3 regions of the Pseudarthrobacter sp. PH31-O2 genome follow, and region 1 is predicted to be linked to each of the others. Evidence: riboswitches for the same ligand, from Rfam matches in the RefSeq annotation. Region 1 holds a riboswitch; each other region holds the start of a gene.
The links. A riboswitch is a leader RNA that binds a small molecule or an ion and turns the genes downstream of it on or off. The one in region 1 is predicted to bind thiamine pyrophosphate.
Positions count from the first base shown of each region.

Region 2: another riboswitch for thiamine pyrophosphate. It lies ahead of QMG72_RS01985 (bifunctional hydroxymethylpyrimidine kinase/phosphomethylpyrimidine kinase); the one in region 1 lies ahead of QMG72_RS13550 (ECF transporter S component).
Region 3: another riboswitch for thiamine pyrophosphate. It lies ahead of thiO (glycine oxidase ThiO); the one in region 1 lies ahead of QMG72_RS13550 (ECF transporter S component).

Region 1 is NZ_JASIST010000008.1:162,950-170,814, reverse strand. It holds gene QMG72_RS13585 (Na(+)/H(+) antiporter subunit C) at 1-149, shown strand, start outside; gene QMG72_RS13580 (Na+/H+ antiporter subunit D) at 146-1,759, shown strand; gene QMG72_RS13575 (Na+/H+ antiporter subunit E) at 1,756-2,301, shown strand; gene QMG72_RS13570 (MrpF/PhaF family protein) at 2,301-2,576, shown strand; gene mnhG (monovalent cation/H(+) antiporter subunit G) at 2,566-2,979, shown strand; gene QMG72_RS13560 (DUF4235 domain-containing protein) at 2,996-3,259, opposite strand; gene QMG72_RS13555 (DUF4386 family protein) at 3,409-4,173, shown strand; TPP riboswitch at 4,532-4,675, shown strand; gene QMG72_RS13550 (ECF transporter S component) at 4,741-5,427, shown strand; gene QMG72_RS13545 (ABC transporter ATP-binding protein) at 5,444-7,132, shown strand; gene QMG72_RS13540 (energy-coupling factor transporter transmembrane component T family protein) at 7,140-7,865, shown strand, end outside.
Region 2 is NZ_JASIST010000001.1:449,813-457,677, reverse strand. It holds gene proB (glutamate 5-kinase) at 1-1,104, opposite strand, end outside; gene obgE (GTPase ObgE) at 1,115-2,701, opposite strand; gene rpmA (50S ribosomal protein L27) at 2,821-3,084, opposite strand; gene rplU (50S ribosomal protein L21) at 3,146-3,454, opposite strand; gene QMG72_RS01985 (bifunctional hydroxymethylpyrimidine kinase/phosphomethylpyrimidine kinase) at 3,809-5,410, opposite strand; TPP riboswitch at 5,402-5,499, opposite strand; gene QMG72_RS01980 (Rne/Rng family ribonuclease) at 5,604-7,865, opposite strand, start outside.
Region 3 is NZ_JASIST010000011.1:120,035-127,899, forward strand. It holds gene QMG72_RS15675 (DEAD/DEAH box helicase) at 1-429, opposite strand, end outside; gene QMG72_RS15680 (RNB domain-containing ribonuclease) at 728-2,221, opposite strand; gene QMG72_RS15685 (ferritin-like fold-containing protein) at 2,263-2,934, shown strand; gene thiE (thiamine phosphate synthase) at 2,946-3,665, opposite strand; TPP riboswitch at 3,692-3,823, shown strand; gene thiO (glycine oxidase ThiO) at 3,817-5,208, shown strand; gene thiS (sulfur carrier protein ThiS) at 5,205-5,441, shown strand; gene QMG72_RS15705 (thiazole synthase) at 5,438-6,265, shown strand; gene QMG72_RS15710 (hypothetical protein) at 6,322-6,624, opposite strand; gene QMG72_RS15715 (DUF3107 domain-containing protein) at 6,693-6,917, opposite strand; gene QMG72_RS15720 (TetR/AcrR family transcriptional regulator) at 6,971-7,636, opposite strand; gene moeB (molybdopterin-synthase adenylyltransferase MoeB) at 7,721-7,865, shown strand, end outside.

The sequences.
Region 1 (7,865 bases):
ACGGCCAGGGGGTCTCCAACGTCCCAGCCGGCGCCGAAGCCACGGTCCAAGTGGCAGACCGTACGCTGAACGCCGAGCGGGCGGCGGCGGAGGAGCAACCGGGTTCCTTGAACGTCCAACTACCCAATCCGGAAGGAGACGGACAGTGAACATTGCCAGTTTCGCCCCGCTCGCCGTCCTCCTTCCCATCCTCGGGGCGGCCCTCACCTTCCTGCTGATCCGACATTCGCGTGCGCAACGGACGGTGAGCATCGCGCTGCTGTCCGTGACGCTGCTGCTGGAGTGTCTGCTGCTGGCCTCCGTCTGGGAAGGCGGAACGTCGGCGGTCAACCTCGGCGGCTGGCTCCCGCCATGGGGCATCGTGATGGTGGTGGACCAGTTTTCTTCGCTGATGCTGGTGGTCTCCTCCTCGGTGAGCCTCGCCGTGCTGATTTACGCCACCGGTCAGGGCATGGCCGACGGCGATCGGGATGCGCCGGTCTCGATCTTCCACCCCACCTACCTGATCCTGGTAGCGGGGGTGTCCAATGCGTTCCTCTCCGGCGACCTGTTCAACCTGTATGTGGGCTTCGAGATCCTCCTGACCGCCAGCTACGTGCTGATGACCCTCGGCGGAACGGGCCCGCGGATCCGGGCAGGCGTGACCTACCTGGTGGTCTCGGTGGTGTCCTCAGTGCTCTTCCTGATGGCGATCGCGATGATCTATGGCGCTACCGGCACCATCAACATGGCTGATCTCGCCATCAAGCTGGCGCAATTGGACCAGGGCACCCAAAACCTGCTGCACGTAATGCTCCTGGTGGCGTTTGGCATCAAAGCGGCGGTGTTCCCGCTGTCCTTTTGGCTCCCGGACTCCTACCCCACGGCCCCGGCTCCAGTCACCGCGGTGTTCGCAGGGCTGCTCACCAAGGTGGGTGTCTACGCCATTGTCCGCACCGAAACGTTGCTCTTCCCGGGCGACACTTTTAATGCGCCGCTGATGGTGGCCGCCTTGCTGACAATGATTGTCGGAATCCTGGGCGCACTGGCCCAGAATGACATTAAGCGGCTGTTGTCCTTCACCCTGGTCAGCCACATCGGCTACATGGTGTTCGGGCTGGCGATGTCCTCGGTGGCAGGGCTGGGCGCCGCCGTATTTTACGTCGTCCACCACATCACCATCCAGACCAGCCTGTTCCTGGTGACGGGCTTGATTGAGCGCCGTGGCGGAAGTTCCTCGGTGGACCGCCTGGCCGGGTTGGCCAAGTTGTCGCCCCTGCTGGCGGTGCTGTTTTTTGTCCCGGCAATGAACCTGGCCGGGATCCCGCCGTTCTCCGGCTTCCTGGGCAAGCTGGGTCTGCTTCAGGCCGGGGTTCAGCTGGGAACACCGCTGGCTTTCGCACTGATGGCCGGCGGAGTGCTGACCAGCCTGCTGACGCTGCTTGCCATCGCCAGGGTCTGGAACCGTGCGTTCTGGCGCAAACCGGAGGACGCGGAACACCCGGATCCGGTGCTGCTGGCTGCCCCGGAAGATTCGGCAACGGGGGACCGGGCGGGCAAGACCAACGTCACGCTGCTGCCGCGGACCATGGTGGGTTCCACGCTAGGCCTGGTGCTTTTCGGCGTCGGGCTGACCATCTTCGCCGGCCCGCTGTTCAAGGTCGCGGACCAGTCTGCCTTCGACATGCTGGACCGGACCTCTTACATCCAGGCGGTCCTGGGCGAAGATGCGCCGGTTCCGCCGAGGCCCGGGCCACAGCCGCAGGAGGCCTCCAAATGAGCCGGAAACGGATCTCGCTGCGGCAGGAACTGCCGCTGCTCGTATGGCTCGTAGTGGTTTGGGGCGCCCTCTGGCGGGACTTCAGCCCCGGTAACCTGCTCTTCGGAGCCCTGATTTCGGTCGTTGTCGCCCGGCTGTTCTACCTGCCGCCGGTGGAACTGGGCGGGCGCTTCAACCTGCTCCGTGCAGTGCCGTTTGTACTCGTGTTCCTGGCCAAAGTGGTGGCAGCGAGCTGCCAGGTCCTGTACCTGGCAGCGGCCAAGGGACCCAAGGTGGTCAGTGCCGTTGTGGCCGTCCCGCTCCGGAGCCACTCTGACCTGCTGGTCACGGCGACCGGTCACGTCACCGCGCTGATCCCCGGTTCCATGGTGGTGGAAGTGGATCGCTCCACATCCACGCTCTATGTGCACGGGATCAACGTCCGCAACGCAGCAGGCGCCGCGCAACTGCGCAAGGACGTCCGCGACACGGAGGCCGGGCTGATCCGGATCATGGGGACCAAAGCCGAAGTGTCCGCACTCAACCAGGAGGTGGGGCCGTGATGGCGCTAGTCCTGACCGTGACCGCGGTGGTGCTCTCGTTGGCCGCCGGCGGGGCGATCATCCGGATCGCGCGGGGTCCGTCGCTGCTGGACCGGGTGCTTGCCGCGGACGTGCTCCTGGCCATCGTGGGGGCGGCCATGTGCATCGACATGGCAGTGAACCGGCACCTGAACAACCTTATGCTGCTGGTGGCGGTATCCCTTATCGGGTTCGTCGGCTCCGTCACGGTAGCCCGCTTCGTTGCCGACCGGAGGGAGAAAAGCAGTGCCTCCTGAGACATTTTCCGCCGACACCGTGATCGACGCCGTCTCGGCTGTCTTTATGGTGGTCGGTGCCCTGATGTCCCTCGCTGCGGCGGTGGGATTGCTCCGCTTTCCCGACCTGATGACCCGGATGCACGCAGCCACCAAGCCCCAGGTGCTGGGACTGTTCCTGTTGCTGTTCGCGCTGGGCCTTCAAATGCGCACCTGGTGGGTCTGGCCGGTGCTGGTGGTGGCATGGATCTTCCAGCTGCTCACGGTTCCGGTTTCCGCGCATATGGTCGGCCGCGCCGGGTACCGGACCAAGCACCTCCACCCGGAGCTGCTCAGCACCGACGACCTGGAGGCCGTGGTGCAGCAGGCAGCCGGCACCCGGGGATTCACTGACGACGACGCCGGGGACACCGGCGGGCGGTGAAGCTAGAGGATGCGCCCTAGACCAGGTCCTGGGTTTTGGCGAAGCGTGCAACCGCCCGCTGGGTGCCGCGATTTGCGAGTACTTGGATGATGGCGCTGACGGACGCGGAGATCAGCGCAAAAGTCAGGGCCGAGCGCAGGGTGGTGGGGACATCGTCCTCGTGGCCCTTGGGTGGCTTATTGCCGGTGGACTTCTCCCAGACGGTGTCCACGAGCTTGGTGCCGACGTAGCCGGCAAGCAGGCTGACGCCGGCGCCGAGCAGTTTGATGAAAATATTCATTCTTCGCAACTCCTTGCGGGAGGGAAACAGGGCTTCCCCTAGCCTAGCGTTCCTCGCCCGACGGTCCAGTTGGGGACCTGCGGGCGGACCCGGGCCAGCTTGGGACCAACGCCCCTGTCCGGTGGGGCGGGGCAGACGTAACTTCAAGTATGGAACAGCCCCAAACCCATTCGCTTGCCCACACCCGGCCGGACCTCCCGTCGGCTGACGGCCAGACATGGCGGACGCTCTATCTCTGGGCCGGCATCTCCTCGATTCTTTTCGTGGCGCTGCTGATTCTCGCGCTGGTCCTGGACTTCCTCGCCCCGCCTCCGGTCCACGGCGGCGCCGAGACGCTGGCATTCATCGCGCGGAACAAGGGGATCTACATTGCCGAACAACTGCTGTGGATCGTGCCGAACATCCTGCCGGTGGTGGTATTCGTGGCGTTGTTCGTGGCGCTCGCCCCGCTCGACAAGAGCCGTGCCCTGCTGGCCGCCGTGGTCGGGGCCGTGCCGTGGGCCTTGATCATGGCCGTCCCTGTCACCAGCCGGGGATCCATGGTGCTGGTATATCTCAGCGACCGTTACGCGGCCGCGGACGACGACGCGTCCCGGCTCCGCTACTCGACCGCCGCCGAGGCGATCGTCGCCGAGAACAACACGGCGGCCGTCGTCGGAGTCCTCTCCGCGCTTGGCATCCTGCTGATCTCCTTCGTCATGCTGAAGGGCGTGCTGCCGCAGACCCTGGCCTGGCTGGGGATCGCGATCGGCGGCCTCGGCGTCGTTGCGGAGGCGCTACGGCATACTGTTCCGGAGTTCTACGGCGGATACGGAGTGTTGATGTGGGCCTGGTTCGTGGGCGTGGGGGTTGCGCTGATCCGCCTTGCCGGCCGGACGGCTCGAGGCGCTAACAACGGCGGCAGCTCAGCCTGACGTCCCGGGGCGGCCGAGTATTTCCGCGCGGGCTTTGTCCACCAGTTTATGGTCGGCTTTTGCGGCAACCCCGACACTGTGACGGTGGCGACCATCCCTCCTCAACCCGCCGCCCGGCTGCTCGTCCCCGGAGTCCGGGTCGTAGCCGGGGGGGACCGCGCTGGTGAGTTGGTCACTTGTTAGGGTTCCCGTTCTAGTTCGCCGCCGTTGGTGGCCGGCAGGGCGCGGCATCCGGCGTTCCCGTGCTTGCTGCCTCTACTAGGCCGGCCGTCCCGGGCGCCGGCGGATTGTGACGGCCGACTCCGGAAAAACAAACCTCCACGGGTGTAAAGTGGGTCACGCCCACAAGGGCGATTTTTAGATACGACAGGGGAGCGCCGCCGTCGGGCATCACCGGGGAAATCCGGGGAGACCACAGGTGGGCGCTGAGAGTGCGGACAGCCGCAGACCCTCGAACCTGATCCGGTTAGTACCGGCGCAAGGGAGTCGAGTTCTCAGAGTGGCCGGAGCGGCAGCGGAAGCTGCAGGCCCGGGCCACTCTCCCCTCCTGTTCCTCAGGAGGACGATATGACTGATACATCTGCCAAGCCCGGATCCGTACAACCCGGATCAGCCGGCGCGCCCGTCCGGTACAGCCACAACTGGCGTGTGGTGGACATTGTGGTGGCGGCGCTCATTGCGGTTGCCGGCGGCGTGATCTTCTGGGCCTGGTCCCAGGGTGCCAACCTGGTTTCTGCCCCCGTTAATGCGTTCTATCCGCCGCTCACCGGGCTCTACGCCGGAGGCTGGATGCTCCCGGCCGTGCTGGGCATGCTGATCATCCGCAAGCCGGGTGCTGCACTGTTCTGCGAATCGGTGGCCGCCACCGGCGAGCTGATCATGGGCTCGCAGTACGGCACCACAGTGCTGATCTCAGGCATCCTGCAGGGCCTCGGCGCCGAGCTGGTTTTTGCCGCGGTGCTCTACAAGAAGTTCAATGTGCCGTCCTTTCACGGGAAATTCAACCTGCCGGTGGCACTGCTGGCCGGCGCCGGGGCGGGCCTGTTCTGCGGCTTGAATGACTCGTTCCTGCCCTGGGGCTGGAACATCGCTTATGCCTCCGGTGACAAGCTGGCCTACATCGTTTTCACTGTGATCTCCGGCGCCGTGATCGCCGGCGGCCTGTCCTGGCTCGCCACCCGGGCCCTGGCCAGGACTGGGGTGCTGGGCTCTTTCGCCTCCCGCAAGGCGGCCGCGGAGCCGGTCTTTTCCTGACCCGCGCACACGGCTGATGACATCCTCCGACCGGGTCCGCCCGGCTGCGATCACCGCGCGTGGCTGGGGCTGGTGGCACGCGGGCCGGACCCGGCCCGCAGTCCGCGGCCTTGACCTGGACATTCAGGCAGGGGAACGTGTGCTGCTGCTGGGACCATCCGGTGCCGGCAAATCCACGCTCCTCCACGCCCTGGCCGGTGTACTCGGCGACTCGCCCGGCGGGGACGCCGGGCGAGCCGCTGGCCGCGGGCCGGCGGACGACGGGGATGCCGAGGAGACCGGCAGCTTGCTGATCGACGGGGCATCACCCCGGGAGCGGCGCGGCCGGGCCGGGCTGATGCAGCAGGACCCGGAGACGCAGGTGGTGCTCTCGCGCCTGGGCGACGACGTCGCCTTCGGGGCGGAAAACCTTTCAGTGCCCCCGGCCGACATCTGGACCCGGGCAGCGGAAGCGCTCGACGACGTCGGACTCGGCCGCCTGCCGCTGGACCACCCGACGTCGGCGCTGTCCGGCGGCCAGAAGCAGCGCCTGGCCCTCGCCGGCATCCTGGCGATGCGCCCCGGACTGATTCTCCTCGACGAGCCCACCGCCAACCTGGACCCGGCCGGAGTGCTGGAGCTTCGTGATGCCGTCGGCCGTTGCCTGGACAAGACCGGCGCTACCCTGGTGGTCGTGGAGCACAGGGTTGCCGTCTGGAAAGACCTCGTGAACCGGATTGTGGTGCTGCAGCCGGGCTCGGCGACGGACACCGCGGTGCTGATCGACGGACCGCCGGACCAGGTCCTGGACCAGGCGCGGGACATGCTCACCGCGGCGGGTGTTTGGGTGCCCGGTTACGTGCCGCAGACCCGGACGCGTCACCGGCCGCGGCCCGCCGGCCCGGCATCGGCCGCCGCCTCGGCCGTCGGCAGGGCCGCCGCCGGGGCGCCCGGTGGCCAGATTGCCCGCACCCCGACAGCGGGACTGCTGCTTGCCGCTGAGGACCTGGCCGTGTCCCGCGAACGGCCGCGCCGGGCGGGCCTCCGGGGCGGTTTTCGACCCATTCCGCCGGCGCCCGTCCAGTCCGGCATTGTTGCCCGGGTCCGCGCCGGGGAGGCCTTGACCATTACCGGCCCCAACGGATCGGGAAAGTCCACCTTCGCCCTGACGCTCGCGGGCCTGCTCGCGCCGGTCTCCGGCACGGTCTCGGCCACCCCGGAACTCAGCTCCGGTGCCGGGAGCGATCCGTACAAGTGGAAGGCCCGGCAGCTGATCTCAAGGATCGGCACAGTGTTCCAGGAACCTGAGCACCAGTTCGTCACGGGGCGGGTACTTGATGAGCTGATGTTCGGCCCCCGGCACCTGGGCCGCGGCGAGGAACGCGTCGACGAACTGCTCGAGCGGCTCCGGCTGGCGGAGCTCGTGGACGCGAACCCGTACACACTCTCCGGGGGCGAGAAACGTCGCCTGTCGGTGGCCACCGTCCTGGCAGCCCATCCGAACGTCCTCATCCTCGACGAACCAACCTTCGGCCAGGATGCCAACACCTGGGCCGAACTGGCCTCGTTCCTTTCCGAACTCCTCGACGCCGGCACCGCCGTCGTCTCGGTGACGCACGACGCCGAATTCAGCCACGTCCTCGGAGGGACCGAACTCAGCCTCCAGGCCCCCGATCAAGCGGAGCCCGATGAGCTGGCCCCCGTGCGCCGCGGGCCGGGACGTTGAGCACACCATGAGACAGGAACTGACGCTGCGCGGCAATCATGCCCTGCTGACCCGGGCCAACCCGCTCTCGAAGTTCGCCGCCGTTGTGTTCATTACCCTTGCCCTGGCGCTGTCGATCGACTGGGTGTCGGCCTCGGTGGCATTGGCCCTGGTTCTGGCACTTCTTCCGCTGGCCGGGCTGCGACCCGGGTTACTCTGGCTCCGTGGCTGGCCCTTGATCACGGCCGCGGCGCTAGGCGGCTGGAGTACCACCATCCTGGCGCCGGACAGCGGCCGTATTCTGCTTGATGCCAGGATTTGGTCCATCAGCGACGGTTCCCTGGAGCTAGGGGTCGGCTTTATGGTCCGCGGGCTGGCCATCGCGCTGCCGGCGGTGCTGCTGATGAGTTGTACGGATCCCACGGACCTGGCGGACGCCCTCGCGCAGAACGCGAAACTCCCGCACCGCTTTGTCCTCGGAACGCTTGCCGCGATGCGTCTTGTGGGATTGATGGCCGAAGAGTGGCACACCATTGGGATGGCCCGCCGTGCCCGCGGTGTGGGTTCCCACGGGAACCCCCTGCAGCGGCTCCGCGCCACCTTGGGGCAGAGCTTCGGGCTGCTGGTGCAGGCCGTCCGGCGCGCCTCCCGCCTCGCTGTCACTATGGAGGCCCGCGGCTTCGGCGATGCGCCGCGGACCTGGGCACGGAAATCCACCTTCAGCGCCCTGGACGTCTGGGTGGTTCTCGGCGGA
Region 2 (7,865 bases), on a different contig from region 1:
CCTGCCCAGCGACTCCCCCAGTTCCACTGTGGAACGGCCCAGCATTTGCGGGAGCTCATCGGAGGAGTAGTTGACCAGCCCGCGCGCAACGACTGTTCCATCCGCTGCAACCATCTCGACGGCGTCGCCGGATTCAAAGGTCCCTTCCACGGCCGTGACGCCGGCCGGAAGCAGGGAGGTGTGGTGGTCGCGGACGGCTGTGACGGCGCCGTCGTCGAGGATCAGCCGGCCCTGCACATGGGCGAGGTGGGCCAGCCACATCATCCGCACGGACTTGCGTCCGCTGTTGACAGTGAACAAGGTGCCGACGTCCTCCCCGGCCAGTGCGGCGGCAGCGTTTGCCGTGGAGGTGACCAGCGCGGGGATACCGGAATCCGCGGCCATCGTGGCGGCTTCGACTTTGGTCTGCATTCCGCCTGTTCCGACCCCCGCCTTGCCGGGCGAGCCGATGGTGACGTCCTCCAGGTCCGCGGGGCCGTCGACCCGGGGAATACGCTTGGCACCTTTGGCGGGCGGGCCGTCGTAGAGGGCATCGACGTCGGAGAGCAACAGCAGGGCATCGGCCCGGACCAGGTGCGCCACCAGGGCGGACAAGCGGTCGTTGTCGCCGAAACGGATCTTGTGCGTGGCCACCGTGTCATTTTCGTTGACCACCGGCACAACGCCCAGGTTCAGCAAACGGTTCAGCGCCCGGAACGCATTCATGTGGTGACTGCGCCGCATCAGGTCATCTGCGGTCAGGAGCACCTGGCTGACGGTAATCCCGTGGGCACCAAAGGCGTGCGTGTAACGGGCCATCAGCAGCCCCTGGCCCACGCTGGCGGCGGCCTGTTGGGTGGCGAGGTCCCGGGGACGCTTCGTCAGGCCCAGCGGCGCGAGCCCCGCGGAGATCGCTCCCGAAGACACCAGGATGATTTCGGTGCCGCTATTGCTTTTGGCCGCCAGCGCGTTCGACAGTTCGATCAGCGCGTCCTCGGAGATTCCGCCCTTGATACTGGTGAGCGACGACGAACCCACCTTGACCACAATGCGGCGAGCCCGGGCGAGCAGCCTGCGGTCGTTGGTTTTGGGTTCCTCGATGACAACTGCGGACTTGTCGCTCACGTGTTAAGGCTCACTCCTCATTCTCGGTGTCAAGGGCGCTTTCCTTAAGCGGCTTGGGCCGGCGGCCGCTGACGGATTCAGTCCAGATACCGGCTTTGCGCTCGGCTTCGAGCTCGGCGCGGGCCACAGCCTTGGCCTCGCGGCGCTCCACCTGTTCATCGCGCTTTTGGCCACGGGTGGGGCGGTCGCCGATGTCGGCAAAGCGCACGTCGGTTCCGCGGGGTGCTGCCAACAGTTCGGCGCCGGCCATCATGGTCGGCTCCCAGTCGAAGACGACGCCGTCGTCTTCACCGATGACCACCATGTCGCCCGGGGTGGCGCCCTGTTTGAACAGCTCGTTTTCTACGCCGAGCTTAGCCAGTCGGTCAGCAAGGTAGCCGATAGCCTCCTCGTTGGTGAAGTCGGTCTGCTTGACCCAGCGCACGGGCTTGTCGCCGAGGACGCGGAACAGCGGCTCCAGGTTCTTCTCCTCGCGGCGGATTTTGAAGCCGGACTCGTTGACGGCGCGAGGTTTGAGTACCGGGGCGTGGACCTTCGGCGGCGCGGCAGCAATGGCGTCGCGGGCAGCCTGGACGATCTCGCCCATCGCGAAGCCAAGCTGGCGGAGACCTTCGTGGCTGGTCGCCGAAATTTCGAAGACCTTGAAGCCGCGGGATTCGAGTTCGGGGCGGACAAATTCTGCCATGTCCTTGCCGTCCGGGAGGTCGACCTTGTTCAGGGCGATCAGGCGCGGGCGCTGGTTCAGCGGAACAACTTCACCGTCGGAACCGGCATAGCTCATGTCCACCGCGTATTTGTCCAGCTCGGCTTCGATGACGGCGAGGTCCGAGAGCGGATCGCGGTCTGATTCGAGCGTGCCGCAGTCGAGCACATGCACCAGGGCGGCGCAACGCTCAACGTGGCGCAGGAAGTGGTGGCCGAGGCCCTTGCCTTCGCTGGCGCCTTCGATCAGGCCGGGGACGTCGGCGATGGTGAAGCGCACCTCGCCGGCCTGGACCACACCGAGGTTCGGGATCAGGGTGGTGAACGGGTAGTCGGCGATTTTGGGCCGGGCGGCAGACATCGCGGCAATCAGGCTGGACTTGCCGGCGGAGGGGAACCCGACCAAGGCAATATCGGCGATGGATTTCAGTTCCAGGACAACGTCACTGGATTCGCCTTCGATGCCGAGCAGGGCGAATCCCGGGGCGCGGCGTTTCTGCGAGGAGAGCGAAGCGTTGCCCAGTCCACCGATGCCGCCGGCCGCGGCGATGTATTCGGAACCCTCACCGACCAGGTCTGCGAGGACCCTGCCGTCCTTGGACTTGACCACGGTGCCCTCGGGAACCGGGAGGATCAGGGTTTCGCCGTGCTTGCCGGCGCGCCAGTCGCCCATACCGGGTCCGCCGTTGGTGGCGTGGCGGTGCGGGGCGTGGTGGTAATCGAGCAGGGTCGTGGTCTGGGGGTCCACGCGCAGGATAACGTCGCCGCCGTTGCCGCCGTTGCCGCCGTCGGGACCGCCGAGCGGCTTGAACTTCTCGCGGTGAACGGAGACACAGCCGTGGCCGCCGGTACCGCCGGATACGTGCAGTACTACCCGGTCTACAAAGCTCGCCACGTGGATCTCCTCAGTGCTGTTCCCGTAAGCGTGCAAAGACGCTCAGGATGATTGTAATGCGGTTAAAACACCGGTGGAGCGGACCTAATGGCCCGCCCCACCGATTTAAAACGTAGGTACTACTCTGCAGCTGCTGCAGCCACAATGTTCACAACGCGACGACCGCGGCGGGTGCCGAACTCGACGGCTCCGGGAGCCAGGGCGAACAGGGTGTCGTCGCCGCCGCGGCCGACGCCGGCGCCCGGGTGGAAGTGGGTTCCACGCTGGCGGACGATGATCTCGCCTGCGGAAACTACCTGACCGCCGAAGCGCTTGACGCCGAGGTACTGGGCGTTCGAGTCACGACCGTTGCGAGTGGAACTCGCGCCTTTTTTATGTGCCATTTGGAAATGCCTGCCTTAAAATTCTGGGGAATCTGCTGAAAACCTGAACAGTAACGAGTAGTTACTTGATACCGGTGATCTTGACCTTGGTCAATTCCTGACGGTGACCCTGGCGCTTTTTGTAACCGGTCTTGTTCTTGAACTTCTGGATGACGATCTTGGGACCGCGAAGGTCCTCAAGGATCTCAGCCGTAACCTTTACCTTGGCCAGGTCCGAAGCAGCAGACATGACCTTGTCACCGTCTACCAGGAGCAGTGCGGGCAACTCAAAGGTGCTGCCGGCTCCACCGGGGACGCGGTTCAGGGTAACGAAGTCTCCAACGGAAACCTTCTCTTGCCGGCCGCCTGCGCGGACAATCGCGTACACCACTGGGGAACTCACTTCTCTCGACGTTTATTACTAGATTTGCGTGCGGAACCTGGGTCCAAAGTTGATGGTCCGGCTCACGCTGTGCCTCTACGCCGGTGGGTTCCCCGGGGGAACCCATGAGCTATCCCGTGGACATTCGCACCTGAAATCAAGTGGAGCGTCCTCAAGGTCATAACCCAAGTGTTGGCGTAAGCACCGAAGATCTAGACTACGCTAATTTTGCCTTCGGCCGCAAATGAGGCTGGTTCCGAAGGGAGGTACGTGCTAGGTGACACCCTGTATGGACAGGACGTTGCCGCAACGACTTCCGGAACCGCGCCTCCCTATCGTACAGGCTCCCTGCTGTCCCGCGGCTCAGGCGTGCACGCGCGGCGCGTCGAAGAAGTCCACTTCGTAGCGGGCGGACTGCCGGAAGGCCACGGTCATGGCGTCCCGTTCGCCGGGTGAGGCCGCCCGGGCTGCGGTGTCGGTGTGGGCGATGGCCTGCCGGGTGGCGTCGGCGAACTCCGGATCGGCGTAGGTGCGCAGCCACGCGGCGTAGGGGTGCGATTGCGGCGCACCCGCGGCGAGGAACCGGTTGTGCAGTGCCTGTCCCACCTCGGCATAGAGCCAGAAGCACGGCAGTACCGCAGCGATCAGCACTCCGTAGCTCCCGGTGACCGAGGCGGCCAGAAGGTGGTCTACGTAGGACTTGGTGACCGGTCCGAGCGTCCGCTCCGCCGTGCGTCCGCGCAGCCAGGTCCGGTGCAGTTCGGCTTCGACGCTGAGGCAATTCTGTGCGGAGCGGGTCCAGAAGAGCTGTTCGTCTTCCGTGGGTGCGATCGCGGCGGCCCGGGAGAGGACCCGCGAATAGCCGTTCAGGTACAGGGCGTCCTGTCCGAGGTAGTACGCGAAGTCCTGCTCCGGCAAGGACCCGTCCGCCAGGGCCGTGATGAAGTCCAGGCCGTAGATGGCCTCGAGGTCGGCAGCAGCGGTTTCCCGCAGTCCACGGGCGAATTCACCCGCGGCAGGGACCCGGTGCAGTTCGCCGCCGCCGGCACCCGTACCGTGATGGGCGGTCTGATGCTGGACATGGTGGAAGTGATGGACCGGGCCGTTGCCGCTGCCGACGTCGAGGTCCGCCGAGGTGCGCAGCGCCCCTTCCAGCCACGGCTTAACTTCCCGCAAGGCGGCCTCCCAGTCCCCGACCCGGGCCTGCACGGTCGCCATCGCCGCGGACAGTGAGCATCCCGTTCCGTGGCTGTTGCTGGTGCGGACCCGCTCCCCCGGTACTACTATGACGTGCCGGGCCAGGACCCCGCAGGTGTTGACGAGCGCGTCCGGGCAGCCGTCGCCGTGCTCGCCGGCTCCGCCCGCAGCGCCGGTGCCGTCGAGGTGGCCGCCCTTCACCAGGACGGTCGTGCCGGTGCCGGCGGCAAGCCGCTTGCCCTGTTCCAGCGCCGCAGCCCAGTTGCCGGCGACGGGTTCGTTGAGCAGAATCGCGAGTTCGGCGAGGTTCGGCGTGATCAGGTCCGCGTAGGGCAGCAGTTCTTGCAGCGCCGATTCGGCGGGCGCCTGCAGCAGCCGGTCACCGCTTGTGGCCACCATCACGGGGTCCAGCACCACAATGGCGGGCCTGACCTTCGCCAGCCAGGTCCGGACGGCGTCGATCACGGCGGCGTCCCCCAGCATCCCGATCTTGACGGCGTCGATCCGGATGTCGGCGCTGACCGCGTCAAGCTGGGCGGTCAGGAAATCTGCCGGCGGGACGTGGATGGCGCTGACGCCGCGTGTGTTCTGTGCGGTCAGGGCGGTGATGGCGGCCATGCCGTAGCCGCCATGCGCGGCAATGCTCTTCAGGTCCGCCTGGATCCCGGCACCGCCGGAGGGGTCCGAGCCTGCGATCGTGAGCACCCGCGGGATCCGGGATGCCGGGGCTGCTGGGACAGCGGGAAGAAACGGGGAGGCGGCGGTCATGGGAGACATCCCTTCGCCGGTGCTAACCGGACAGGTTCAACGGGTCTGGATCTCAGCCGGCTCGATGCGCGGCACCCCGTGTCAGGGACCAAGCCTAGCCGCATCCTTTAACGAAGTCGCGGGCACGGCCCGAACCTGGCGTATTGCTACGCGGCCCGGACCGCACCCGCGGCCTTCCCGAACTTTCTTGGGGTTAGAGTTCCGAGGCCGGAACGCCGACGCCGAGGATAATCGGTTCGTTTGTGGCCGGTTTGGCCGTCGGCGTTGTTGCTGCTGCCGGGGCCTTTGCCTCGTGTACCGAAACGGCAGCCTGCGGCGCCGCCCGGCGCTGCTCTACCGAGGTTTCGTTGGCTGCTCCCTGCGCGCGGCTGGCGCTGCGGTTGCGCCGTCCGCGGCGGGCACGGGAGGCGCCGGCCTCGGGGGCCGCCTCCGTCTGGGAGCCTGGCGCCTGGGCGCGGCCCGGGCCGGTTCCGCCGGCACGCGCCGGAGCCGCCGGTGCAGTCCGGGCTGCGGCCGCCTTCGCAGCCGGTGCAGCGGGATCCGCCGCGGAGACTTCCCCGCTGTCACCCAGCTGGGCGAAAGCCTCGGTCAGCAGGTCCATGGTCAGCGCGGGCGCACCCGACTCGTCGGCATGCTCCACAAACGGCAGTGCGACTTGTTCGCCGCCGAAGGTCAGCACGGCGCCGGGACGTCCGGCAGCCTCCTCCGTTGCGGCCAGCTCGACGGCTGCCTCAACAGCGGCCTGGCGGACCCCGGCGTCGACTCCCGTGGCCGCTTCATCGTCATGCAGATGGGCAGCATGCGCCGCCGCAGCGATATTCGCCAGCGCGTGGCGGGTCGCCTCGGCCTTGGCATGGCGTTCGGCGTCGGTGGGCTCGGGGTGCGCTGCGGCCGGCACCGACTGTTCGTCCGTGCCCTGGCCGCCCCGTCCGCGGCGGCGGCTCTTGCGTTCGGTCCGCGGGGGGGCAGGCTGCTCCGCACGGGGAATGTGATGCTCGGCGGCAACGACGTTGGCGCGGCGGTGCTCCACCGGCTCGTCGTGGGTCACAATGCCGCGGCCGGCGCAGGCCTCGCACTGTTCGCCGAAAACTTCCAGCAGCCCGGTACCCATCCGCTTCCGCGTCATCTGCACGAGGCCCAGCGAAGTCACCTCCGCGACCTGGTGTTTGGTCCGGTCCCGGCCCAGGCACTCCACCATGCGGCGCAGTACCAGGTCCCGGTTCGATTCAAGCACCATGTCGATGAAGTCGATCACGATAATGCCGCCGATGTCGCGGAGCCGGAGCTGCCGGACAACTTCTTCGGCCGCTTCGAGGTTGTTTTTGGTGACGGTTTCCTCAAGGTTGCCGCCGCTGCCGGTGAACTTGCCGGTGTTGACGTCCACCACTGTCATGGCTTCGGTGCGGTCGATTACGAGCGAGCCGCCGGAGGGCAGGAAAACCTTGCGGTCCAGTGCTTTGTGGATCTGCTCGTCGATGCGCCAGGCACCGAAGATGTCCGAGTCCTTGGTCCATTTCTCCAGCCGGCCGACAAGGTCGGGGGCTACGTAGGTGACGTAGGCCTCGATGGTGTCCCACGCTTCCTCACCGGAGACGATCAGCTTGGAGAAGTCCTCGTTGAAGACATCACGGACTACCTTGATGGTCAGATCGGGTTCGCCGTAGAGCAGTTCGGGGGCAAGGATCTTGGTTGAGCTCGACTGGCCCTCGATCCCTTCCCACTGGGCACGGAGCCGGTTGATGTCGTGCGTGAGTTCTTCCTCGGACGCACCCTCCGCGGCGGTGCGCACAATAACGCCCGCATCCTCGGGCAGGCGGTCCTTGAGGATCCGCTTGAGGCGGTTGCGTTCGACGTCGGGCAGCTTGCGCGAGATTCCGGTCATGGAACCGCCGGGTACGTAGACGAGGTAGCGGCCGGGCAGCGAGATCTGGCTTGTGAGGCGGGCGCCCTTGTGCCCGACGGGATCCTTGGTGACCTGGACCAGCACGGAGTCGCCGGACTTCAGCGCGTTCTCGATCCGGCGCTGCTTGCCCTCGAGGTTGACGGACTCCCAATTGACCTCGCCGGCGTACAGCACGGCGTTGCGGCCGCGTCCGATGTCGACGAAGGCGGCTTCCATCGACGGCAGTACGTTCTGGACCTTGCCCAGGTAGACGTTGCCGATCAGGGAATCCTGCTGGGTCTTCGAGACAAAGTGCTCGGCCAGCACGCCGTCCTCGAGGACGCCGATCTGGATTCTGTCATCGCGCTGGCGGACGATCATTTGGCGGTCCACCGATTCGCGCCGGGCCAGGAACTCGGCCTCGGTGATGACGGTGCGGCGGCGTCCGGTATCGCGGGATTCGCGGCGGCGCTGCTTTTTCGCCTCCAGGCGGGTGGAGCCCTTGAGCGAGGTGACACGGTTGTTCACCGGAGCCTCGCTGGCTGTGCGCGGCGCGCGGACGCGCGTCACCGT
Region 3 (7,865 bases), on a different contig from region 1:
GTTGCGCTTGCGGGCGGCATTCTGCAGGTCGCCGGCGACCTGGACGGCCAGCTCACGGGTGGGCACAATCACGAGGGCCTGCGGGGCGCCAGGGGCCGGGAGCAAGTCGTAGCCGGCGTCGTCGGGTCCGACGACGCGCTGCAGGGCCGGGATGCCAAAGCCGAGGGTTTTGCCCGTTCCGGTCTTGGCCTGGCCGATAATGTCGTGGCCGCCAAGGGCTACCGGCAGGGTCATGGCCTGGATCGGGAACGGGTGGGTGATTCCGGCGTCGGCGAGGGATTCCACGATATCGGCGCGGACATTGTAGTCGGCAAAGGTCTTCTCGGCGATCTCGTGCGGCTTTTCGTCCGAGATGATGGTTTCTTCCGGTTCGATCGTTTCCGTGCCGGATTCGTCGGTCAGAAGCTGGTGCGTGTGCAATTCACTCACTAGGGGAGATTCCTTATTCATTTTGGGCTGCGCTGCATGCTCAACGGGCCGGCCGGGTGGCCGTTCCGGAGCACGCTCAGAAGCGCAAGCAATTCCAGTGGAAGCCGATCGCGGGCTATCTAGATGCTGGCACTGGGGACCAGCGGGTGTATCTCAAGATCGCGTAGGGGCGGGCTTGTTGAATTCGAAAATGAAGGAAATCAACGACCGGGCATCCATATCTACCCTTCCAGTCTAGCCGCACACGGCCCGGAAACTCGACGGCGGCCACTGACGGCGCGGCAAGGCCGCCGATCGCTCAGACGGCCAGCTCCAGCCGGACCTCACGGGTGGTGATGTCGGCCGCGACCACCCGCACCCGGACCTGGGTGCCGGGTTCCAGATCGCCCGGGCAGCGGGCAGTGACGGCGGGTTCGGCGATTTGCACGATTCCGGCGGGCCCGCCGGTGGTGCCGGCGGCATTGGTGCCGTTTTTGCCGGTGCTGTTCTTTCCGCTCCTGGCGGGTTTAGCGCCGGAGATCACGACGGCGTCGAACTCCTGGCCAACGTGGTTGACCAGCAGCGCCGCCTCCACGGTATCGAGGGAGAGGCGCTCCAGCCTGGCGGCCAGCTGGTCCGAGGCTGCCATGATCGACGGGAGCGACGGCAGGGCTTCCCGGGCCCAGGCCGGGACAGCCGTGCCGTTGCTGAGCGCCTCGCAGATCACCAGGACAAAGCGGTCCACCAGGCGTCGGAGCGGGGCCGTGGAGTGGGCGTAGGCGGCGCCGATGGCTGCCTGGACCGCGGCCCCGGGCACCGTGCCATCGAAGGGCGTGTAGCCCGCGCCGCGGAACAGCATGCCGGCCGAGTGCACGATCGCCAGCTGCCGCGGATCCGTGGGATCCAGGGTGCGCAGGTATTCGCCGTAGCTCATGTCGGCGTTCCAGGGCCTGCCAAGGGCGCGGGTCTGGCGGTGGAAATGAGCCAGCGACGCTTCATCCGGCGCCGGCATGGTGCGCAGGATACCGACTTTGCCTTCGAGCATGATCCCTGCTGCGGCCATTCCCGTCATCAGCGAAATCTGGGCGTTCCAGTCTTCCACGGGCAGCGGCGGGGCAGCTACAATCCGGTAGCCGCCGTCAGGCAGCTGTTCGATTTCCTGTTCGGGCATGTTCAGGCTGGCGCCGCCGCGGAGCCGTTCGAGCTCTACCCGCTTCATCCCGACTTCCTTGAGCAGCTCCAGCAGCGGCGCGGCCGTGCCGGCGTCGAGGTCGGCCTGGACACCCCGGTAGCTGAGTTTGGCCCGGCTACGGACTGTGGCACGGCGGACCAGCACTTCCGACACCTCCGCGGTGGTGTCCAGCTCGAATTCCCACACAAAGGCGGCACACCGTTGCCCGGCCAGCAGGCTTCCGGCTTCTTCGCTGATGACTTCCGGGTGCAGCGGGATCCGGCCGTCCGGGGTGTAGTACGTTTGGACGCGACGGCGGGTCTCGGCGTCGAGCGCTCCGCCGGGGACAACAAAGGAGGGGACATCGGCGATCGCATAGAAGACCTTGTATCCCGCGCCGGAACGGTCGATGAAGAGGGCCTGGTCCAGATCGGTGGAAGACGCAGGATCGATGGTCACAAAGTCGATGTGGGTGAAATCCAGCTCCGGCAGTTCGTGTCCGGCGACGGCTTCCTTCGCTTCCCGCAGCGCGTCCTCGGGGAACGGTCCGGGCAGCTCCAGGGTTGTGCGCAACGCGTTGAGTGCCTCGGCAAGGAGGCTCTCCTGCTGGTGGACATTCGGGGTCAAGCGATGCTGGGACACGGAAATCAGAGTAGCTTCATTTGCACTATTAGTCTTGGACCATGAGCAGATTCCCGGCTGATCCCGCCCGCTACAACAGCTTTCTGAGGGATTTGTTCGGCGTGATGGCCTACACCGAACTCTCCGCTTTCGAGCGGCTCTCCTCCGACGCACGGTACGCGCCCACCCTGCACGACCGGGCAGCGCTGGGACGTATCGCCGTGATCGAGTTCCAGCACTACGAACTCGTCAGCTCCAGGCTCGAAGCCATGGGCCTGGACACCGAGGAAGCCATGCTGCCGTTCCAGCCGTCGGTGGACCACTTCCATAAACGCACCCGCCCGGCGGACTGGCACGAGTCCCTCATCAAGGCGTACGTGATCGACACCGTTTCCGCCGACGCCTACCGCGCCATGTCCCGTTATCTCGACGCAGGCACCCGTGCCGTGGTGGAGCAGGTCCAGGCCGGCGACGAAGCGGCAGCGGTGCTGCGGGAACGGCTCCGGGCCGCCCTCGCAGATGACCCGAAGCTGGCGTCGCGGCTGGCACTGTGGGCCCGGCGACTGCTGGGGGAGGTCCTCAACCAGGCGCAGCGGATGAGCTTCGAGCACGCCTTCGCCGACCGGCTGATCGGCGCGGATGAGGACGGGCCGAGGGAGCTTGTCCGAGCCCTGCTGCGGGAACTGGCAGCGAACCACGCACGCCGGATGACGCAGCTCGGCCTTGCCGGCTGAGCAGGCGGGCCTTAGCGTTCCGCGGCGTCGAGGGCGGCAAGCAGGGCCCGGGCTGCGCCCTCGGGATCGGTGGCCTCGGTGATCGCGCGGACCACGACGATCCTGCCGGCGCCCGCGGCCACCACTTGCTCCACATTGCCCAGGTCGATGCCGCCGATCGCGAACCACGGCCGCGCGCCCCAGAGGTTCCCCGCAGCCTCGCTCCCGGCAGTTCTCCGCTGCTGGGCCTCTGACCCGCCGATCGCGTCCGCCGCGTAGCGGACGAGGTCAAGTCCGACGGCGGCGCGGCCCGGCTTTGTGGGGGTGGCCCATACCGGGCCAACACAGAAGTAGGTCAGACCGTTCCGGCCGGAAGTTGCGGCTATCGCGGCGTCCACCTGGGCCGGAGTGTGGGTGGACAGCCCGATAGCGGTGTCCTGGCCGAGGATGTCCCGCGCCGCCCCGAACGGGATGTCCTTTTGCCCGATATGGAACACCGGCGCCCCGGCCAGGGAAGCGAGGTCTGCCCGGTCGTTGACTGCCCAAAGCCGGCCATGACGGCGGGCCGCCTGCTGCAGGACCGCCAGCAGTTCCAGCTCCTCGGCGGCTTCCAGGGATTTGTCGCGCAGCTGGATGATGTCGACGCCGCCAGCAAAGGCCGAGTCCACGAAGTCTGCAAAGTCGCCGCGGTCCCGGCGCGCGTCGGTGCAGAGATAAAGGCGGGCGGTGGTGTGGGCGGCATCCTGGCTCATGTTTCCAGCCTAGTTCCTCTACACTGGGCCAATACCGCGGGAGCCCGCCGCCGTCCACGCCACTGGCGACCGGCAACGGCAGGCTGAGAGGGCGTAGCAGCCGACCGCTTGACCTGATCCGGTTAGTACCGGCGTAGGGAAGGAATCCTCTATGGACGGCACCTTCGTCCCCGGCACGGCCCGTGAAAGCGACGCAACCTCGGCTGCGGCCGCCGCGGATGACCTCAAAAACCCCGAATGTTACGACGTGGCCGTGATTGGCGGCGGCGTTGTTGGCCACGGGATCGCCTGGGCGGTGCGGCGCTCGGGCCGATCTGTCGCGTTGATCGACGACGCCCCCGGAACAGGAGCCAGTTGGGCTGCCGCCGGCATGCTTGCCCCGGTGAGCGAACTGCACTACCAGGAAGAGGCCCTCCTGGAGCTTATGCTGGAATCCTCCCGCCTCTGGCCGGCATTCGCGGCCGGACTGGACGGCGCCGGGGGCGGAACGGGGGGCTCCCGGACGGGCTACCTCACCACGCCGACCCTCGCCGTGGGTGTCGACGCCGCCGACCGCCGGGCGCTCGCGGACCTGCGCACCGCCCAGCAGGCTGCCGGCCTCAGCGTCGAGCCGCTGACCGTCCGTGCGGCACGAAGGCGAGAGCCGCTGCTGAGTCCGGGCATCTCCTGCGCCTTCGATATTCCCGCCGACCACCAGGTGGACCCGCGCCTGCTGCTGGCCCGGATCAGGGAACTGCTGCGCACCGACAGCCGCTCCACCACCATCGCCAGGCGTGCCGGCGGGCTGTTCTGGGAGCAGGGTCGGGTGGCTGGCGCCAGCCTCATCGGCGGCGGTTCCATCCGGGCCAAGGACACCATTGTGGCCAACGGCCTTGGCGCCGCCACACTTGAGGGGCTGCCCGCGGGGCTTGAGTTTCCCCTGCGGCCGGTCCACGGGGACATCCTCCGGCTCCGCGTCCCGGCGAAACTACGGCCGCTGCTCACCGCCACGGTGCGCGGGCTGGTGCGCGGGGTGCCGGTCTACATCGTGCCCCGGCAGGACGGCACTGTGGTGATCGGCGCCACCCAGCGCGAAGACGCGCTCGGCGACGACAACCCGGATGCTGCCACCCAAGCTGGTGTCCCGGGCCGGGCGGTGTCCGCCGGCGGTGTTTACCAGCTGCTGCGTGATGCCCAGCAGCTGGTCCCCGCCGTCGCCGAACTGGAATTGCTGGAGGCCACTGCCCGGGCCCGGCCGGGGACCCCGGACAACGCGCCGCTGCTGGGCCGGGTGGCGGCGCGGGGGCGTCCGGGGGAAATTGCCGGTTTGATGATAGCGACCGGCTTTTTCCGGCACGGCATCCTGCTCACACCCGCCGCCGCGAGGATCTGCTGTGAGTTGCTGGACGGAACCGTGGATTCCCGTTGGAAGCACTTCCGCCCGGACAGGTTCGCCACCGGCAGTCAAACCAGCAGACCGGCCGCAGCCGGCGCCCGGAGGCCGTCCCCGAAGATCATCACCCATCCGAACACCCACCCTGAAGAAAACAAGGAAGCGGTATGAACATCACCCTGAACGGAACCGGGCACTTTCTCCCGGACGGCGCCTCGGTCAGCCAGCTGGTCAGCCAGGTTACCGGCCGGCCGCTGGCGCCCAACGGCCACTCAGTCGACGGCGGGAAACTCGGGGTCGCCGTCGCCCGCAACGCGGACGTGGTCCCGCGCAGCCAGTGGTACACCACAGCGCTCGTCGACGGTGACGACCTCGAACTGGTCACGGCGGTGCAGGGAGGATGAGCGGCAGGGAGGACACCACACTCGCCGGGGCGCCGGGAATTTCACCGGCCGCCGCGGACCCGTTCACGGTCGACGGTGTACAGCTGGGGTCCCGGCTGATTATGGGAACCGGCGGGGCGCCTAGCCTTGACGGTCTGGGTGCCGCGCTGCTGGCGTCCGGCACCGAACTGACCACCGTGGCGATGCGGCGCTATTCGCCGGCAGAATCGGGGTCGTTGTTCCAGCTGCTGTTGGACCACAACATCCGGGTGCTGCCGAACACCGCGGGCTGCTTCACCGCCAGGGATGCCGTCCTCACTGCCGAGCTGGCACGGGAAGCCCTCGAAACGGACTGGGTAAAGCTGGAAGTCATTGCGGACGAGCACACCCTGCTGCCGGATGCGGTGGAGCTCGTCGAGGCCACCGAGCAGCTTGTGGGCCGCGGGTTCAAGGTCTTTGCCTATACCAACGACGACCCGGTGCTGGCGCTGCGGCTGGAAAACCTCGGCGCCGCTGCCGTGATGCCCCTCGGCGCGCCGATTGGCACCGGCCTGGGCATCTTGAACCCGCATAACATCGAACTGATCGTCGCCCGTGCCTCCGTGCCCGTGGTCCTTGACGCCGGGATAGGGACCGCCTCCGATGCAACCCTGGCCATGGAGCTTGGCTGCGACGCCGTGCTGCTGGCCACGGCGGTGACCCGGGCACAAAATCCGGCTCTGATGGGCGAGGCGTTTAGACACGCGGTGATCGCCGGACGGCTGGCCAAACGCAGCGGCAGGATCCCGCGGCGGGAGCACGCGCTGGCATCATCGGCCATGGAAGGCCGTGCCGAGTTCCTCTAGGTGCGTCGGGCGGGTCCCGGGGCGGAACCCGGCCCAGCCGACGTGCCGGGACCTCGCTAGTAGCGCAGGATTGCGGTCAGCCTGGCAGTATCGCGGCTGGTGCGGTTTCGACCCAGGTACAGCACGGACGCCGTGGCGGCGGCTGCGCCCAGCAGGATGGGCAGTATCCACGGAATCCAGCTCAGTCCCGACTGATAGCCCAGCCCCGCGGCGCTAAAAAGAATCCAGCTCAGCATCCCCACCGTGAGAGATGCCCCGGCGGGCACCGAGATGCCGTACTTGGCGTGCCGCTTGTCATTGGCCCACACGACAAAACCAGCAGCGACGGTCACCAGGACCACCACAATCAGGGACAGCATGTTCGGACTCCTTGCGGGTTGGGTCTGGGGCCGGGCAGCACGGCGCTGCCCGGCGTCACAGCTGGTGCCTAGACCGCGCCGAAACCTACGCGGCGCACTTCCTCGGCGCCGATCTCGACATAGCCCAGGACGTTCGCGGGAATGATGATCAGGCGGCCTTTTTCGTCAGTCAGGCGCAGCTCCGTGCCCTTCGCGATTGCTTCGCCGACCACCTTGGCTACGGCGTCGGCTTCCTGCGCCGATTCCAGGACAATTTCGCGGCCGATGTTCTGAATGCCGATCTTTACTTCCACAGCAAGGCCTCCCAGCCAATCAAAGTTCTTAGGGTGTTATGTCTATTTGTAGCCTAGGTTTCCTTGGGGAAGCGGGAGATTCCGCGCCAAGCTAAACGGTAGATCAGATCGCTTGCCACATCGAGGTCGAGGTTACCGTCAGTTTCCAGCCAGTAGCGGGCGCTCACCTGCGCCAGCCCGGCCAGTCCCCGGCCCAGCAGTTGGGCCTCCAGCTCCGGCAGCTTGGTGTCCTCGGCGATGACCTGCCCAACGGCGTCGGCAAAAGTCTTGTTAAAAGCCTCCAGCCGGGCGCTGACGTCGACGTCATTGACCAGGTCGGATTCGAAGACAAGACGGTGGGCCTGGTCATCGCTGGCGATGAAGCGGAAGTAGGCCCGCATCACAGCCTGGACGCGCTCGTCGTTATCCGTCGTGGAATTCAGGGCACCCAGCAGCAGCCCGATCAGGATGCTCAGCTGGCTGTCCAGGAGGGCCAGATACAACTCACGTTTGGACGGGAAGTGCTGGTACAACACGGGCTTACTGACATGGGCAGTCTCCGCAATCTCGTCCATCGCGGCGCCGTGGTACCCGTTGGCGACAAAGACTTCCTGGGCCGCCGCGAGCAGCTGCGCCCGGCGTTCGTCACGGGGAAGCCGCGCCGATCGCGATCCGCTGCGGGCCGGGACGTTGGGGGACTTTCCGGCCTGCCCCTGCTCAACGGGTGCCTGGTGAACCACTGTAGGCCTACTTTCGCTTGCTGTTACGACTACTTTACGTGCCAGTAATATGACCTGGCGGCATCTTCGGGCATAGATTGAAGTATGGCCTCCCAGTTGACCTCCAATGCAGCCCCCGCCACACCGGCAACAGCGTCCGGAGTGCCGGGGCCGCTGGTGGAAGCGGCCGAAGGCCTGAGCCCCGAGGAGGTGGAGCGTTACTCCCGGCACCTGATCATTCCGGAAATCG